Regions from separate parts of the Pseudomonas allii genome, predicted to be linked through region 2. Evidence: predicted binding sites of a transcription regulator. Region 2 holds the regulator's gene; the other holds the start of a gene.
The links. Region 2 encodes FliA, which starts transcription of late flagellar genes. Its sites were predicted from a motif close to CTAAAGTTTNNNNNNNNNNNGCCGNTAA; they were not measured.

Region 1 (5,813 bases), 2.0 Mb from region 2:
AGGGTTCGAACAGTTTGTGCAAAACTTCGCCAGCAGCGCCCTGGACAATGTCCGCCGAATGCTCAGCTAAGCGGCAGGAGCGACGCGATGCGCCCCTGCCGATGAATCAGCGGGTCAGATCTTGAAGCTATCGACCAGCTGCTTCAAACGATTGGCCTGCTGCGACAGGGCATCGCAATCCTTCAGGGTTTCATTGAGATTGGCCACGCCCTGCTGGTTCAGCAAGTTGATCTGGTTGATGTCCACATTGAGGGTTTCCACCACGGCCGTCTGTTCTTCAGTGGCTGCGGCGACGGACTGGTTCATGCCGTCGATCTCAACGATTCGCTGGGTCACACTGACCAGGCGCTCACCGGCCTGGTTCGCGACCTCTACGCTTTCCTCGCTGGAGGCCTGGCTGGCATTCATGGTAGTCACCGCTTCACGCGAGCCCACTTGCAGCGAAGTGATCATTTTGTGGATCTCCTCGGCCGACTCCTGGGTGCGGTGAGCCAGGTTACGTACCTCGTCGGCGACCACCGCAAAGCCTCGTCCGGCCTCACCAGCACGGGCCGCCTCGATGGCAGCGTTAAGCGCCAGCAAGTTGGTTTGCTGGGAGATGCCTTTGATCACATCAAGGATGTGACCGATGTTGTCGGTGCTGGCGTTCAGGGTTTCAATCTGGGTGCAGGACAAGCTGATCTTCTGCGACAACTCCGACATGGCAAGGATGGTCTGCTCGACCACTTTGCGGCCATCGTCGGCCTGCTCGCTGGCACCACTGGCGTGTTGTGACGCATCGGCGGCGTTGCGCGCGATTTCCTGGGTGGCGGCACCCAGTTCATTGATCGCTGCGGCGACGCTGTTAGTGCGCGCGCTTTGCTCGTCGGAACCGACGATAGAGGCATTGGACGAAGCCATCACACGCTGGGACAAGTCATGCACCTGGCGCGTAGCCGAGGACACTTCCGAAATCGACGCATGGATGCGCTCTACGAACTGATTGAACGCACTGCCGACTTCGCCAAACTCGTCGTTGCTAGTGACCGCCAGACGACGGGTCAGGTCACCCTCGCCTTGGGCGATATCCTGCATCGCCACGCCCATAGTGGTCAGGGGTCGCAGCAAAACTTGAATCAGCAAGCTCAGGAGCACGGCAATCGCAACCACGGCAATCAACATGGCAATCAACGCAGATGTCCGGAATTTGCCCAGCGGTGCGTAGGCTTTGTCTTTATCAATCGACAGGCCGATATACCAATCCGCGCCTGGCAAGCCGCTGATAGGGGTGAATGACAAGATTCGGTCCTGGCCATTGAGAACGACGTCCTGACTGACCTTCTCAATGCGCACTTGGGTGCCGGGGTAGATGTCCTTGAGGTTTTTCATCACCTGGTCCTGATCGGGACTGACGATAACTTGCCCGTCGCCACTGACCAGGAACGCATGGCCAATGCCGCCAAAATCCACCGAGTTGATGATCTTCACCAAGGTCTGCAGGCTCAGGTCACCGCCGACCACACCAAGCAACTCGCCGTCCTTTTTCACCGGCATGGCGATGGTCACGATCTGCCCACCCACCGCTGCCATATAGGGTGGCGTAAGCATCGGTTTATCTGCAGCTACTGCCTGTTTGTACCAGGGACGCTGACGTGGGTCGTAGCCATCGGGCATTTTTGCGTCAGGACGTTGGGTAAACACACCGTTGGTTTGGCCAACATAGGTGAACTGGAAGTTATCAGTTAACGCCGGCTGATCAACCAGGCCAGGAAGGTCGGCACTACTGCCTTGGTGAGCAACGTTTTGCGTAAGGCTTTCGAGTACCAATATTCGGCCACTAAGCCAGTTCTGCACACTGCTGGCAGTGAGTTCACCGGATTGCTGGATGGACGACTCCAGGTTCTGCTTGATCGTGCTGCGCTGCAGGTAGTCGTTGTAGAGGGTGAATAACGCGAAGGCCAGAACCACGACGCCTGACGCGGCCAACAGAATTTTATGACTGAACTTGAGATTCATTTCATCGACTTCTTTTGCCAAAGGGGGGTGAGCGTGCCGAGTGGAACATTCCATGTAACGGTATAGGCAGCTTCTCGGGCCGCTCTATTTCGGTGCACGCATGGCTCGTCAGGCTTTCGGCCAAGCCGCGGCAAAGCTTAGGAAATTGTGAGACGTTTCTGATTTTTAAGCAGGAAACTGACCAGCGGTAGACATGTGTGAGGAAACTACAAGTTGTGGTGACTTATAGCCCCAAGCGACAAAACCCCTGTCTGCTAGCGCAGACAGGGGTTTCGGAATTCAATCTTGACGATGACCTACTCTCACATGGGGAAACCCCACACTACCATCGGCGATGCATCGTTTCACTGCTGAGTTCGGGATGGGATCAGGTGGTTCCAATGCTCTATGGTCGTCAAGAAATTCTGTGTACCGGACCGTTGGGTTAGCAACGTGCCGGTGAAATTCATGGACTTCTACATAAACAAAACCCCTGACTGCATTAGCAATCAGGGGTTCTGGAATTTAATCTTGACGATGACCTACTCTCACATGGGGAAACCCCACACTACCATCGGCGATGCATCGTTTCACTACTGAGTTCGGGATGGGATCAGGTGGTTCCAATGCTCTATGGTCGTCAAGAAATTCGGGTACTGAGTCGCGGCCTAAGCCTCGCTTCAGCAAATTGGGTATGTGACAGCTTTCGGTGCTTTGTGAGCGTCGAACTTTCGGTTCATTTTCGTCTTCACACACCGCAATCTGATGCTCGTTAGAGTGGTCAAATTGCTTGGGTGTTATATGGTCAAGCCTCACGGGCAATTAGTATTGGTTAGCTCAACGCCTCACAGCGCTTACACACCCAACCTATCAACGTCGTAGTCTTCGACGGCCCTTCAGGGAACTCAAGGTTCCAGTGAGATCTCATCTTGAGGCTAGTTTCCCGCTTAGATGCTTTCAGCGGTTATCTATTCCGAACATAGCTACCCGGCAATGCCACTGGCGTGACAACCGGAACACCAGAGGTTCGTCCACTCCGGTCCTCTCGTACTAGGAGCAGCCCCTCTCAAATCTCAAACGTCCACGGCAGATAGGGACCGAACTGTCTCACGACGTTCTAAACCCAGCTCGCGTACCACTTTAAATGGCGAACAGCCATACCCTTGGGACCGGCTTCAGCCCCAGGATGTGATGAGCCGACATCGAGGTGCCAAACACCGCCGTCGATATGAACTCTTGGGCGGTATCAGCCTGTTATCCCCGGAGTACCTTTTATCCGTTGAGCGATGGCCCTTCCATACAGAACCACCGGATCACTAAGACCTACTTTCGTACCTGCTCGACGTGTCTGTCTCGCAGTCAAGCGCGCTTTTGCCTTTATACTCTACGACCGATTTCCGACCGGTCTGAGCGCACCTTCGTACTCCTCCGTTACTCTTTAGGAGGAGACCGCCCCAGTCAAACTACCCACCATACACTGTCCTCGATCCGGATAACGGACCTGAGTTAGAACCTCAAAGTTGCCAGGGTGGTATTTCAAGGATGGCTCCACGCGAACTGGCGTCCACGCTTCAAAGCCTCCCACCTATCCTACACAAGCAAATTCAAAGTCCAGTGCAAAGCTATAGTAAAGGTTCACGGGGTCTTTCCGTCTAGCCGCGGATACACTGCATCTTCACAGCGATTTCAATTTCACTGAGTCTCGGGTGGAGACAGCGCCGCCATCGTTACGCCATTCGTGCAGGTCGGAACTTACCCGACAAGGAATTTCGCTACCTTAGGACCGTTATAGTTACGGCCGCCGTTTACCGGGGCTTCGATCAAGAGCTTCGCGTTAGCTAACCCCATCAATTAACCTTCCGGCACCGGGCAGGCGTCACACCCTATACGTCCACTTTCGTGTTTGCAGAGTGCTGTGTTTTTAATAAACAGTCGCAGCGGCCTGGTATCTTCGACCGGCATGAGCTTACGGAGCAAGTCCTTCACCCTCACCGGCGCACCTTCTCCCGAAGTTACGGTGCCATTTTGCCTAGTTCCTTCACCCGAGTTCTCTCAAGCGCCTTGGTATTCTCTACCCAACCACCTGTGTCGGTTTGGGGTACGGTTCCTGGTTACCTGAAGCTTAGAAGCTTTTCTTGGAAGCATGGCATCAACCACTTCGTCACCTAAAAGGTAACTCGTCATCAGCTCTCGGCCTTAAGATCCCGGATTTACCTAAGATCTCAGCCTACCACCTTAAACTTGGACAACCAACGCCAAGCTGGCCTAGCCTTCTCCGTCCCTCCATCGCAATAACCAGAAGTACAGGAATATTAACCTGTTTTCCATCGACTACGCTTTTCAGCCTCGCCTTAGGGACCGACTAACCCTGCGTCGATTAACGTTGCGCAGGAAACCTTGGTCTTTCGGCGTGGGTGTTTTTCACACCCATTGTCGTTACTCATGTCAGCATTCGCACTTCTGATACCTCCAGCAAGCTTCTCAACTCACCTTCACAGGCTTACAGAACGCTCCTCTACCGCATCACTTACGTGATACCCGTAGCTTCGGTGTATGGTTTGAGCCCCGTTACATCTTCCGCGCAGGCCGACTCGACTAGTGAGCTATTACGCTTTCTTTAAAGGGTGGCTGCTTCTAAGCCAACCTCCTAGCTGTCTAAGCCTTCCCACATCGTTTCCCACTTAACCATAACTTTGGGACCTTAGCTGACGGTCTGGGTTGTTTCCCTTTTCACGACGGACGTTAGCACCCGCCGTGTGTCTCCCATGCTCGGCACTTGTAGGTATTCGGAGTTTGCATCGGTTTGGTAAGTCGGGATGACCCCCTAGCCGAAACAGTGCTCTACCCCCTACAGTGATACATGAGGCGCTACCTAAATAGCTTTCGAGGAGAACCAGCTATCTCCGAGCTTGATTAGCCTTTCACTCCGATCCACAGGTCATCCGCTAACTTTTCAACGGTAGTCGGTTCGGTCCTCCAGTTAGTGTTACCCAACCTTCAACCTGCCCATGGATAGATCGCCCGGTTTCGGGTCTATTCCCAGCGACTAGACGCCCTATTAAGACTCGCTTTCGCTACGCCTCCCCTATTCGGTTAAGCTCGCCACTGAAAATAAGTCGCTGACCCATTATACAAAAGGTACGCAGTCACAGAACAAAGTCTGCTCCCACTGCTTGTACGCATACGGTTTCAGGATCTATTTCACTCCCCTCTCCGGGGTTCTTTTCGCCTTTCCCTCACGGTACTAGTTCACTATCGGTCAGTCAGTAGTATTTAGCCTTGGAGGATGGTCCCCCCATATTCAGACAAAGTTTCTCGTGCTCCGTCCTACTCGATTTCATGACTAAGAGATTTTCGCGTACAGGGCTATCACCCACTATGGCCGCACTTTCCAGAGCGTTCCGCTAATCTCAAAGCCACTTAAGGGCTAGTCCCCGTTCGCTCGCCACTACTAAGGGAATCTCGGTTGATTTCTTTTCCTCAGGGTACTTAGATGTTTCAGTTCCCCTGGTTCGCCTCTTGCACCTATGTATTCAGTACAAGATAACCATCTTATGATGGCTGGGTTCCCCCATTCAGACATCTCCGGATCAAAGTCTGTTTGCCGACTCCCCGAAGCTTTTCGCAGGCTACCACGTCTTTCATCGCCTCTGACTGCCAAGGCATCCACCGTATGCGCTTCTTCACTTGACCATATAACCCCAAGCAATCTGGTTATACTGTGAAGACGACATTCGCCGAAAATTCGAATTTCTCAATTAAGAGAACTCACAAATTTTACCTTAGCCTGATCCGTTACCAGTGAAAGTAACGTTCAGTCTATCTTTCTATCACATACC
Region 2 (11,630 bases):
CTGCCGAACCGAAGGTGATGTCCACGCACGGCTTGTAGTTGAGGCGTTCGTCGCCCGGCAGGATTTTGATCGCGCCACGGCCGTCGACCATCATCTGCTTGCCACCGGGGGCCAGCAGCGCCAGGCCAGGGCGCAGGATGTCACCATCCTCGGCTTCCTTGACGCTGATGCGGCACAGCTTGTCCAGGCGCTCGGCGAACGCCTTGGTGAACGCCGCCGGCATGTGCTGGATCAACACGATCGGCGCCGGGAAGTTGGCCGGCAATTGGGTCAATACGCGTTGCAGCGCAACCGGGCCACCCGTGGAGGTGCCGATGGCGACCAGCTTGTAGGCCTTGCGCTTGGGTGCGGGCGAATGCGACGCCGCAGGCGCCGTCGTGCGAGCGGGTGCCACTGCAGGCCGTGCCACTGGCGCAGGCGCCGGGCGCGCAAACGACGACGTCGGTGCAGCGGGAGCCGGTGCTGGCGCAGCGGTTGGAGCAGGCGTGCTGAACAAGCTACGACGGTTACTGCGCGAAATGCTGTGCACCTTCTCGCACAGCATCTGCTTGACCTTCTCGGGGTTGCGCGAGATGTCTTCGAAATTCTTCGGCAGGAAGTCCACCGCGCCAGCGTCCAGCGCATCCAGGGTGACCCGGGCGCCTTCGTGCGTCAGCGAGGAAAACATCAGGACCGGGGTCGGGCAGCGTTGCATGATGTGCCGGACTGCCGTGATGCCATCCATCATCGGCATCTCGTAGTCCATGGTGATCACGTCCGGTTTCAACGCAATGGCTTGATCAATCGCCTCTTTGCCGTTGGTGGCCGTGCCGACCACCTGGATCGTTGGATCGGCGGAAAGAATTTCCGAGACGCGGCGGCGGAAGAAACCCGAATCGTCCACCACCAGGACCTTGACTGCCATAAACACTCCGTTAGGCGGGGCGGGCACTACCGCCCTGCCCCACCAGAATCAAATACGCCGAGCGGCGTAACGCTTGAGCATGCTCGGAACATCGAGAATCAGCGCGATCCGACCGTCACCGGTGATGGTCGCACCCGACATGCCCGGGGTTCCCTGCAGCATTTTGCCCAAAGGCTTGATGACCACTTCTTCCTGGCCAACCAGTTGATCGACGACAAAGCCGATGCGCTGGGTGCCCACGGACAGAATCACCACATGGCCTTCGCGCTGTTCTTCATGGGCAGCCGAGGCCACCAGCCAGCGCTTGAGGTAGAACAGGGGCAACGCCTTGTCGCGCACGATCACCACTTCCTGGCCGTCCACCACGTTGGTGCGCGACAGGTCGAGGTGGAAGATCTCGTTGACGTTGACCAGCGGGAAGGCGAACGCCTGGTTGCCCAGCATCACCATCAGGGTCGGCATGATCGCCAGGGTCAACGGCACCTTGATGACGATCTTGGAGCCCTGGCCCTTGGTCGAGTAGATGTTGATCGAGCCGTTGAGCTGGCTGATCTTGGTCTTCACCACGTCCATGCCGACGCCACGGCCGGACACGTCGGAAATCTCGGTCTTGGTCGAGAAACCCGGGGCGAAGATCAGGTTGTAGCACTCGGTGTCGGTCAGGCGGTCGGCGGCGTCCTTGTCCATCACGCCGCGCTTGACCGCGATGTTGCGCAATATGGTCGGGTCCATGCCTTTGCCGTCGTCAGTGATCGACAGCAGGATATGGTCGCCCTCTTGCTCCGCCGCCAGGATCACCTTGCCGCCACGGGACTTGCCCGAGGCTTCGCGTTCTTCCGGGGTTTCCACGCCGTGGTCGACGGCGTTGCGCACCAAGTGGACCAGCGGGTCGGCCAGGGCCTCGACCAGGTTCTTGTCGAGGTCGGTTTCTTCGCCCACCAGTTCCAGGTTGATTTCTTTCTTCAGCTGACGCGCCAGGTCGCGAACCAGGCGCGGGAAACGGCCGAAGACTTTCTTGATCGGCTGCATCCGCGTTTTCATCACGGCGGTCTGCAGGTCGGCGGTGACCACGTCGAGGTTCGACACGGCCTTTTGCATGGCTTCATCGCCACTGCTCAGGCCCAGGCGCACCAGGCGGTTACGCACCAGTACCAGTTCGCCGACCATGTTCATGATGTCGTCCAGGCGCGCGGTATCAACCCGCACGGTGGTTTCGGCTTCACTGGCAGGCTTCTCGGCTGCCGGCGCGGCGGCAGCACGTGCCGGAGCAGGTGCGGCGGCCGGGGCCGGTGCTGGCTTGGCAGCCGGTGCAGGTTTGGCGGCCGGCGCTGGTGCAGCGGCTTTGGCGGCGACCGGCGCAGCGGTCGCCACCGCAGCGGCCGGGGCCACTTCGCTGAACTTGCCCTTGCCGTGCAACTCGTCCAGCAGGGATTCGAACTCGTGATCGGAGATCAGCCCATCGCCCGCAGGAGCGGCGCTGGCAGCAGCCGGTGCCGCAGCCGTGGCGGCGACTTCCGGCAAGGCGTCGGCCGCGAAGGTGCCCTTGCCATGCAGTTGGTCGAGCAATGCCTCGAATTCATCGTCGGTAATGTCGGTGCTGGCGCTGGCCGCCGGTGCATCCGCAGCGGCAGCAGCAGGTGCCACGGCGTCGGCCGCGAACTGGCCTTTGCCATGCAACTGGTCGAGCAGCGATTCGAACTCGGCGTCGGTGATGTCTTCGCTGGTCGGTGCAGCGACCGGCGCAGCCGGTGCCTCCGCCTCGGCCTTGACGGCACTGAGGGAGTTGAGCAGCTGTTCGAACTCGCTGTCGGTCACATCCGGCTCGGCCTCAACCACAGGCTCCGGTGCGGCTTCAACCATCGGTGCGGCCGACGTGTCGGCAGGCTCCGCATAGCGCGCCAGGGCGGCCAGCAGTTCCGGGGTAGCCGCCGTGATCGGGGCACGCTCACGCACCTCGCTGAACATGCCGTTGACCGCATCCAGTGCTTCGAGAATCACGTCCATCAACTCCGAATCAACGTGACGCTCACCCTTGCGCAGGATGTCGAACACGTTCTCGGCGATGTGGCAGCACTCCACCAGCTCATGGAGCTGGAGGAAGCCGGCGCCCCCTTTTACAGTGTGAAAACCGCGAAAAATTGCATTGAGCAGGTTCGCATCATCCGGTCGGCTTTCCAGCTCGACCAGTTGCTCGGACAACTGCTCTAAAATTTCGCCGGCCTCTACAAGGAAATCCTGAAGGATTTCTTCATCGGCGCCGAAGCTCATGTGGGTGCTCCTTAGAAGCCTAAACTGGATAACAGGTCATCGACATCATCTTGACCCGATACAACGTCTTCACGTTTATCGGCATGAATCTGCGGACCTTCACCCTTGGCGAGATGTTTTTGTGGATCTTTTTCCGAGAGGATCGCTTCGCGGTCATGTTCGATGCCGGCGAAACGGTCAACCTGGCCTGCCATAAGCACCAATTTGAGCAAGTTGCTTTCCACTTCGGTGACCAACTGGGTCACACGCTTGATCACCTGACCGGTGAGGTCCTGGTAATCCTGGGCCAGCAGAATGTCGTTGAGGTTGCTGGAAACCGTACGGTTTTCCTGCTCGCTGCGTGACAGAAAACCGTCGACCCGACGCGCCAACTCGCGAAACTCCTCGGCCCCCACTTCCCGGCGCATGAAGCGGCCCCAGTCGTGGCTCAGGGCCTGGGCTTCAGTGGCCATGCCGTTGACCAGGGGCGTGGCGTTTTCCACCAGGTCCATGGTGCGGTTGGCCGCCGCCTCAGTCAGCCTGACCACATAGGACAGGCGTTCGGTGGCATCGGTGATTTGCGAGATTTCTTCGGCCTGGGGCATGTGCGGGTCAATCTGGAAATTGACGATCGCACTGTGCAGCTCGCGTGTGAGCTTGCCCACTTCCTGATACAGGCCGCGGTCACGGGTCTGGTTGAGCTCATGGATTAACTGCACCGCGTCGCCGAACTGGCCTCTTTCAAGGCTGTCGACCAACTGGTGAGCATGCTTTTTCAGGGTCGACTCGAAGTCTCCCTGTGACGTTTCTTTATGCTCCATAGCTCCCCCGCGATGGCATTAGCCGTGGATGCGTTCGAAGATTTTTTCGATCTTCTCTTTCAAGGCCAATGCCGTGAATGGCTTGACCACGTAACCGTTGACCCCGGCCTGGGCGGCTTCGATGATCTGCTCACGCTTGGCTTCGGCGGTGACCATCAGCACAGGCAGGCTGCGCAGCTTTTCGTCAGCGCGCACGTGGCGCAGCAAGTCGATACCGGTCATGCCCGGCATGTTCCAGTCTGTTACCAGAAAGTCGATGCTCCCGCTGTTGAGGATCGGAATGGCCGTAATGCCGTCATCCGCCTCGACCGTGTTTGTGAACCCAAGGTCACGCAACAGGTTTTTTATGATCCGCCGCATCGTTGAGAAGTCATCAACGATGAGGATTTTCATGTTCTTGTCCAATTCGACCTCCAAGCAGTCTTAAACGCGCCCAGCACCTGGACGCGCCATTTCAATCAACAGGCATTACACAAAAAGGACTGCCGGGGGCACCACGGGTCGAACCCGCGAAGGCCGGTTGCCCTCGCGGTATCGTCTGCAGTGTCCCCACACTGCCTGTTCAGCGCGCTCGCCACTCTCCCAAACGCCCCCGCAAGCGGGCTGCGCACTGGCTGTGCAACTGGCTGACCCGCGATTCGCTGACACCCAGGACCTCACCGATTTCCTTGAGGTTCAGCTCTTCGTCGTAGTACAGCGCCAACACCAGCCGCTCACGCTCCGGCAAATTGGCAATCGCGTCCGCCAACGCTCCCTGGAAACGCTCATCTTCCAGGTCACGCGATGGCTCCATATGAGCACTCGCGCCGTCCTCGTGCAGCCCTTCATGTTCGCCGTCCTGCAACAGGTCGTCGAAACTGAACAGGCGGCTGCCCAAGGTATCGTTCAAAATCCCGTAGTAATCGTCGAGACTCAATTGGAGTTCGGCCGCAACTTCGTGATCTTTAGCGTCGCGACCGGTTTTTGCTTCAATTGCGCGAATTGCGTCACTGACCATGCGTGTGTTGCGGTGTACCGAACGCGGCGCCCAGTCACCTTTGCGCACTTCATCGAGCATCGCGCCACGGATGCGGATGCCCGCATACGTCTCGAAACTCGCCCCCTTGCTCGCGTCGTATTTGGTCGACACTTCGAGCAGACCGATCATACCCGCCTGGATCAGGTCTTCGACCTGCACGCTGGCGGGCAGGCGTGCCAGCAGGTGATAGGCAATGCGCTTGACCAGGGGCGCGTAGCGCTCGATCAATTCACCCTGGCTGTCACGGGCAGATTTCTTATACGCGTTGTAGCCGGTCGCTGTCATAGCACGGGTCCTGCGCTCGTCTGGTGCACCAATCGCTCGACGAAAAACTCCAGATGCCCCCGGGGGTTGGCGGGCAACGGCCAGGTATCGACCTTCTGGGCAATAGCCTTGAACGCCAGTGCACACTTGGAACGAGGGAATGCTTCGTAGACTGCACGCTGCTTTTGCACAGCCTTGCGCACACACTCGTCGTAGGGAACTGCGCCGACGTATTGTAAGGCGACATCGAGGAAACGATCCGTGACCTTGGTCAACTTGGCGAACAGGTTGCGCCCTTCCTGCGGGCTCTGGGCCATGTTGGCCAGCACGCGGAAGCGGTTCATGCCGTAGTCACGGTTAAGCAGTTTGATCAGGGCGTAGGCGTCGGTGATCGAGGTGGGTTCATCGCAGACCACCAGCAACACTTCCTGCGCAGCGCGCACAAAGCTGACCACGGACTCGCCGATCCCGGCGGCGGTGTCGATCACCAGCACGTCGAGGTTGTCGCCGATGTCACTGAACGCCTGGATCAGCCCGGCATGCTGCGCCGGACTCAGGTGCACCATGCTCTGGGTGCCGGAGGCGGCCGGGACGATGCGGATGCCACCAGGCCCCTGCAGCAGCACATCGCGCAGCTCACAGCGGCCCTCGATCACATCGGCAAGGGTATGTTTGGGCGTCAGCCCCAGCAGAACGTCGACGTTCGCCAACCCCAGGTCAGCATCCAGCAGCATGACGCGACGGCCAAGCTCTGCCAGGGCCAGGGACAAATTCACTGACACGTTAGTTTTCCCGACGCCACCTTTGCCGCCGGTCACCGCGATCACCTGTACGGGATGCATGCTGCCCATTTTATTTCTTTACCTTGTCTTGCTTAGACGCAGGCTACATGGCTTGGCCGCGTGAATCGCTTGCAGACCATCGATGTAGATACATTTCACGGTGTTCATACCGTCCTCAACCTACCCGCTTCGCCGGGTTGTGGTAGAGGTCGGCGAACATATCGGCCATCGCTTCCTCGCTAGGCTCGTCTTGCATTTGCACGCTGACTGCACGGCTGACCAACTGATGACGGCGCGGCAGATGCAGATCATCCGGAATCCGCGGCCCGTCGGTCAGGTAGGCGACCGGCAACTCATGACTGATGGCCAGGCTCAACACCTCGCCCAGGCTCGCGGTTTCGTCGAGCTTGGTGAGGATGCAACCGGCCAGGCCGCAGCGCTTGTAACTATGATACGCAGCGGTAAGAACCTGTTTCTGGCTGGTGGTTGCAAGCACCAGGTAATTTTTCGATTTGATGCCACGCCCGGCCAGGCTTTCCAACTGCATGCGCAAGGCCGGGTCGCTGGCTTGCAGGCCGGCGGTGTCGATCAGCACCACGCGCTTGCGCAGCAGCGGGTCGAGGGCATTGGCCAGGGACTGGCCCGGGTCGACATGGGTCACCGACACATTGAGAATGCGGCCCAGGGTCTTGAGCTGTTCCTGGGCACCGATACGGTAGCTGTCCATGCTCACCAGCGCGATATTCTGCGCGCCGTACTTGAGCACGTAACGCGCCGCCAGCTTGGCCAGGGTGGTGGTTTTGCCCATGCCGGCGGGGCCGACCATGGCGATCACACCGCCCTCTTCCAGGGGTTCGATCTCCGGGGTGACGATCATCCGCGCCAGATGGGCCAGCAACATGCGCCAGGCCTGGCGAGGCTCTTCGATTTCGGTGGTCAGGGCCAGCAGGTCGCGGGACAACGGGCCGGACAGGCCGATGCGTTGCAGGCGTCGCCACAGATTGGCCTGTTGCGGCTTGCTGCCTTGCAACTGGTTCCAGGCCAGCGAGCCCAACTGCACTTCGAGCAGCTCACGCAAACCGTTGAGTTCAAAGCGCATTGAATCGAACACCCGCTGGTCAACCGCCGCTGCCGGGGCTGGCGCAGCAGGACGCGGCGGCTCTTTGAAGGTCGGCTCCACCAGCGGCTCGGCAGCGGTCAACGGCAGGCCGGCGAACAACTGGCGATTGGTGCTGGCATCGCTGTCGCCACGCATGCTCAGTTCGGCCTGGGCCGAAACAATGCGCGAAGCGGTCTTGCGCAGCTCGTCTTCGAGCTCCATGTTCGGTACGCGCGGCGCCAGGGCCGAAGGTGTGTAATCCAGGGCAGCCGTCAGCTCGACACCGCCGGCAATACGACGGTTTCCGATAATCGCGGCGTCGGCGCCCAGCTCATCACGAACCAGTTTCATGGCCTGACGCATATCGGCGGCGAAAAAACGCTTCACTTGCATAACCCACTACCCTCAGCCGTTGGGCCCTACTGTCGCGACGATAGTCACTTGCTTGTTGTCAGGAATTTCCTGATAAGCCAAAACGTGCAAATTCGGTACTGCCAGGCGTCCAAACCGCGACAACATCGCTCGGACCGGGCCTGCCACCAGCAGGATCACCGGTTGGCCTTGCATTTCCTGGCGCTGCGCGGCGTCGATCAACGAACGCTGCAGCTTCTCAGCCATGCTTGGCTCCAGCAGAACGCCCTCTTCCTGGCCTTGTCCTGCCTTCTGAATACTATTGAGCAATATTTGTTCCAACCTGGGTTCCAAGGTGATCACAGGCAGCTCGGAGTCAAGCCCTACAATGCTTTGCACGATTGCGCGCGACAATCCGACGCGCACCGCGGCCACCAGGGCGGCAGTATCTTGACTCTTGGCGGCATTGTTGGCGATAGCCTCGGCAATGCTGCGAATGTCGCGTACCGGCACCTGTTCGGCCAGCAGCGCCTGCAACACCTTGAGCAGCTGCGACAGCGACAGGATGCCCGGCACCAGCTCTTCGGCGAGTTTTGGCGAGGCTTTGCCAAGCAACCCCATCAATTGCTGGACTTCTTCGTGGCCGATCAGCTCATGGGAGTGCTTGTAGAGGATCTGGTTGAGGTGGGTGGCGACCACGGTGCTGGCGTCCACCACCGTGTAACCCAGGGACTGCGCCTGGCTGCGCTGGCTGATTTCGATCCACACCGCGTCCAGGCCAAAAGCCGGATCTTTGGCGGTAATGCCGTTGAGACTGCCGAACACCTGCCCCGGGTTGATCGCGAGTTCGCGGTCCGGGTAGATCTCGGCTTCGGCCAGGATCACGCCCATCAGGGTCAGGCGGTAGGCGCTGGGCGCCAGGTCCAGGTTGTCGCGGATATGCACGGTGGGCATCAGGAAGCCCAGGTCCTGGGACAGCTTCTTGCGCACGCCCTTGATCCGCGCGAGCAGCTGGCCGCCCTGGTTGCGGTCCACCAGCGGGATGAGGCGGTAGCCCACTTCCAGGCCGATCATGTCGATCGGGGTCACGTCATCCCAGCCCAGCTCCTTGGTTTCCTGGGCGCGGGCCGGGGATGGCAGCAGTTCCTGCTGGCGTGCAATCTCCTGCTGGGCCTGGACCTTGACCGCATTCTGCTTTTTCCAGAACAGGTAGGCAGCACCCGCCGCCATGGCCGCCATGCTCAGGAACGATACGTGGGGCATGCCCGGCACGATGCCCATGATCGCCATGATGCCCGCCGCCACGGCCAGGGCCTTGGGCGAGGCAAACATCTGCCGGCTGATCTGCTTGCCCATGTCCTCGGAGCCCGACGCACGAGTCACCATGATCGCCGCTGCTGTGGATAACAACAGTGATGGCAATTGCGCCACTAAACCGTCACCGATGGTCAGCAAGGCGTACACCTTGCCCGCATCGCCGAAGGTCATGCCGTGCTGGAAGATACCGACGGCCATGCCGCCGATGAGGTTGATGAACAGGATCAGCAGGCCGGCAATGGCGTCACCGCGCACGAATTTGCTGGCACCGTCCATGGAACCGTAGAACTCGGCTTCCTGGGCCACTTCCAAGCGGCGAGTCTTGGCCTGGTTCTGGTCGATCAGGCCGGCGTTGAGGTCGGCGTCGATGGCCATTTGTTTGCCGGGCATGGCGTCAAGGGTAAACCGTGCGCTCACCTCGGAAATCCGCCCGGCGCCCTTGGTCACCACCACGAAGTTGATGATCATCAGGATCGCGAACACCACGATACCGACCACGTAGTTACCGCCAATCACCACCTCGCCGAAGGCCTGGATCACCTTACCGGCGGCGGCATGGCCGTCCTGACCGTGGAGCATCACCACGCGGGTGGACGCCACGTTCAGCGCCAGGCGCAGCAAGGTGGCCACCAGCAGGATGGTCGGGAATACCGCAAAATCCAGCGGCCGCAGGGCATACACGCAGACCAGCAGCACCACGACGGACAGGGCAATGTTGAAGGTAAAGAACACGTCGAGCAGGAACGGCGGCATCGGCAACATCATCATTGCCAGCATCACCAGCAACAACAACGGCACACCCAGATTGCCCCGCGAGAGGTCAGTCAGGGTGCTGCGCGCCGTGCCGAGCATTTGAGAGCGATCCACCAGTATTCCTCGTGTCCTTTGAAGCAAAGTTTTGACGCAGTTGGGCGTCCTGAAGGCGGTATTGCAAGAAGCCTTCCAACTTTTGCTTAAGAGGAATACCGGTGAAGATTTCTATTACCTAAGCGCGTCTGATACGCGTAACTTGGCCGTCATGAACGTCAAAGTACACTCTCTCCCCCGGTCTTAGATCCGTCAGCCCAGCATCTATGAGTGTTTGTTTATATACAGTCAGATCGCCCCCTCCTTCATCGGGGGTGATAACGGCATAGAGTTGATTTGTGTCAGATACACTAACGGTTCCTGATGCCATGATGGCTCTCCTTTAATCATTCACGTCACCGCACCCCTTGTGCAGCAACACCCCTTTATCTAAGCGTACGAACAACCAGAAGATCTACTGTCATAATTGACAGGTTTACGATGTTTTTTTGAAAAATGACAGAAGCGTTCACACCACCACTCGTACGTTCACCGCCTGTGGGCCTTTTTCCCCCTGCTCCACATCGAACGCCACCTTGTTTTCTTCTCCAAGGGTCTTGTATCCGTCGCTCTGAATTTTCGAATAATGAACGAATACGTCGGGGCTGCCATCGTCCGGCTTGATAAACCCAAACCCCTTTTCCGCGTTAAACCACTTCACCGTGCCTGTTGCCATGACCGTTCTCCTGACATCTCACTTGAGGACTTGCTGGATGACTCTGACATCACACGCAAAGACACCGTCAGGTCGATGGATCTTCTGAAACGCCACCTGCACACCCACTGCAAGCCGGACGCCCCACGAACCAATGAGATCCACCGGAACGGCCTCGCCGCCCACGACAATCAAACCCTTTCCAGTTGCCTGGTCATAGGATGTGACGATGCCTCTGATAACCCGATTCAAAACCACTCTCCCTGCATCTCGTTTACAGCCTGCGCGCAGTACTTAGGGCAATAGAACCGCGAGCAACGCTGCCTGGCTACTGTGAAGTTTGACAGGTAGACGCCAGTTATCGACGAGTGGTAGGGAGGGCGACCCGGTGTCAGGAATCGCGGCGCAGGTCCGGCGGAATCGGCAGATCCTTGAGCGGATCGGGCCGCTTGCCCTTGCCCGCGCGGTACTGGCGAATCTGATAGACATACGCCAGCACCTGGGCCACGGCCAGGTACAGCCCGGCGGGGATTTCCTGGTCGAGGTCGGTGGAATAGAAGATCGACCGCGCCAGCTCCGGCGATTCCAGCAGCAGGATGTCGTTGGCCACCGCAATTTCGCGGATCTTCAAGGCGGTAAAGTCGCTGCCCTTGGCCAGCAGCATCGGCGCGCCGCCTTTCTCCGGGTCGTACTTGAGGGCCACGGCGTAGTGGGTCGGGTTGGTGATAACCACATCGGCGTCGGGCACCGAGGCCATCATCTTGCGCTGGGACATCTCGCGCTGCAGTTGGCGAATACGCTGCTTGACCTCGGGGCGCCCCTCTTGGTCCTTGTGCTCGTCGCGCACTTCCTGCTTGGTCATCAGCAATTTCTTGTGGCTTTCCCACAGCTGGATCGGCGCATCCACTGCCGCGATGATGATCAACCCGGCCGCCATCCACAGTGCGCTCCAGCCCACCACCTGCACGCTGTGGATGATCGCCGACTCCAGCGGTTCATGGGCGATGCGCAGCAGGTCGTCGATGTCGGACGACAACACCATCAACGCCACGAACAGGATCAGGATGAACTTGGCCAACGCCTTGAGCAGCTCCACCAGGGCCTTGGTGGAGAACATGCGCTTGAGCCCGGCGCCAGGGTTCATGCGGCTGAACTTGGGCGCCATGCTACTGGCGGCGAACAGCCAGCCGCCGAGGGCGACCGGGCCGATCAGTGCGGCAAGCAGCAAGGTGATCAGGATCGGCTGCACCGCCAGGATCGCGATCTTGCCCGAGTGCAGCAGGTACTGGCCCATGGCATCAGGATTGAGCAGCACCTCGCGAGGCA

Region 1: ACZ445_RS00610 (methyl-accepting chemotaxis protein) is a predicted target of FliA. The motif match lies at 2,109-2,136, and genes of this name have one in related genera.

What each region holds. Positions count from the first base shown of each region.
Region 1 is NZ_AP039450.1:121,050-126,862, reverse strand. Features, by position in the region: gene ACZ445_RS00615 (SRPBCC family protein) at 1-70, shown strand, start outside; gene ACZ445_RS00610 (methyl-accepting chemotaxis protein) at 115-1,995, opposite strand; rRNA gene rrf (5S ribosomal RNA) at 2,279-2,394, opposite strand; rRNA gene rrf (5S ribosomal RNA) at 2,504-2,619, opposite strand; rRNA gene ACZ445_RS00595 (23S ribosomal RNA) at 2,776-5,667, opposite strand.
Region 2 is NZ_AP039450.1:4,743,427-4,755,056, forward strand. Features, by position in the region: gene ACZ445_RS21600 (protein-glutamate methylesterase/protein-glutamine glutaminase) at 1-904, opposite strand, end outside; gene ACZ445_RS21605 (chemotaxis protein CheA) at 953-3,172, opposite strand; gene ACZ445_RS21610 (protein phosphatase CheZ) at 3,184-3,972, opposite strand; gene ACZ445_RS21615 (chemotaxis response regulator CheY) at 3,991-4,365, opposite strand; gene fliA (RNA polymerase sigma factor FliA) at 4,535-5,275, opposite strand; gene fleN (flagellar synthesis regulator FleN) at 5,272-6,105, opposite strand; gene flhF (flagellar biosynthesis protein FlhF) at 6,212-7,528, opposite strand; gene flhA (flagellar biosynthesis protein FlhA) at 7,541-9,655, opposite strand; gene ACZ445_RS21640 (cold-shock protein) at 10,119-10,325, opposite strand; gene ACZ445_RS21645 (cold-shock protein) at 10,344-10,556, opposite strand; gene flhB (flagellar biosynthesis protein FlhB) at 10,696-11,630, opposite strand, start outside.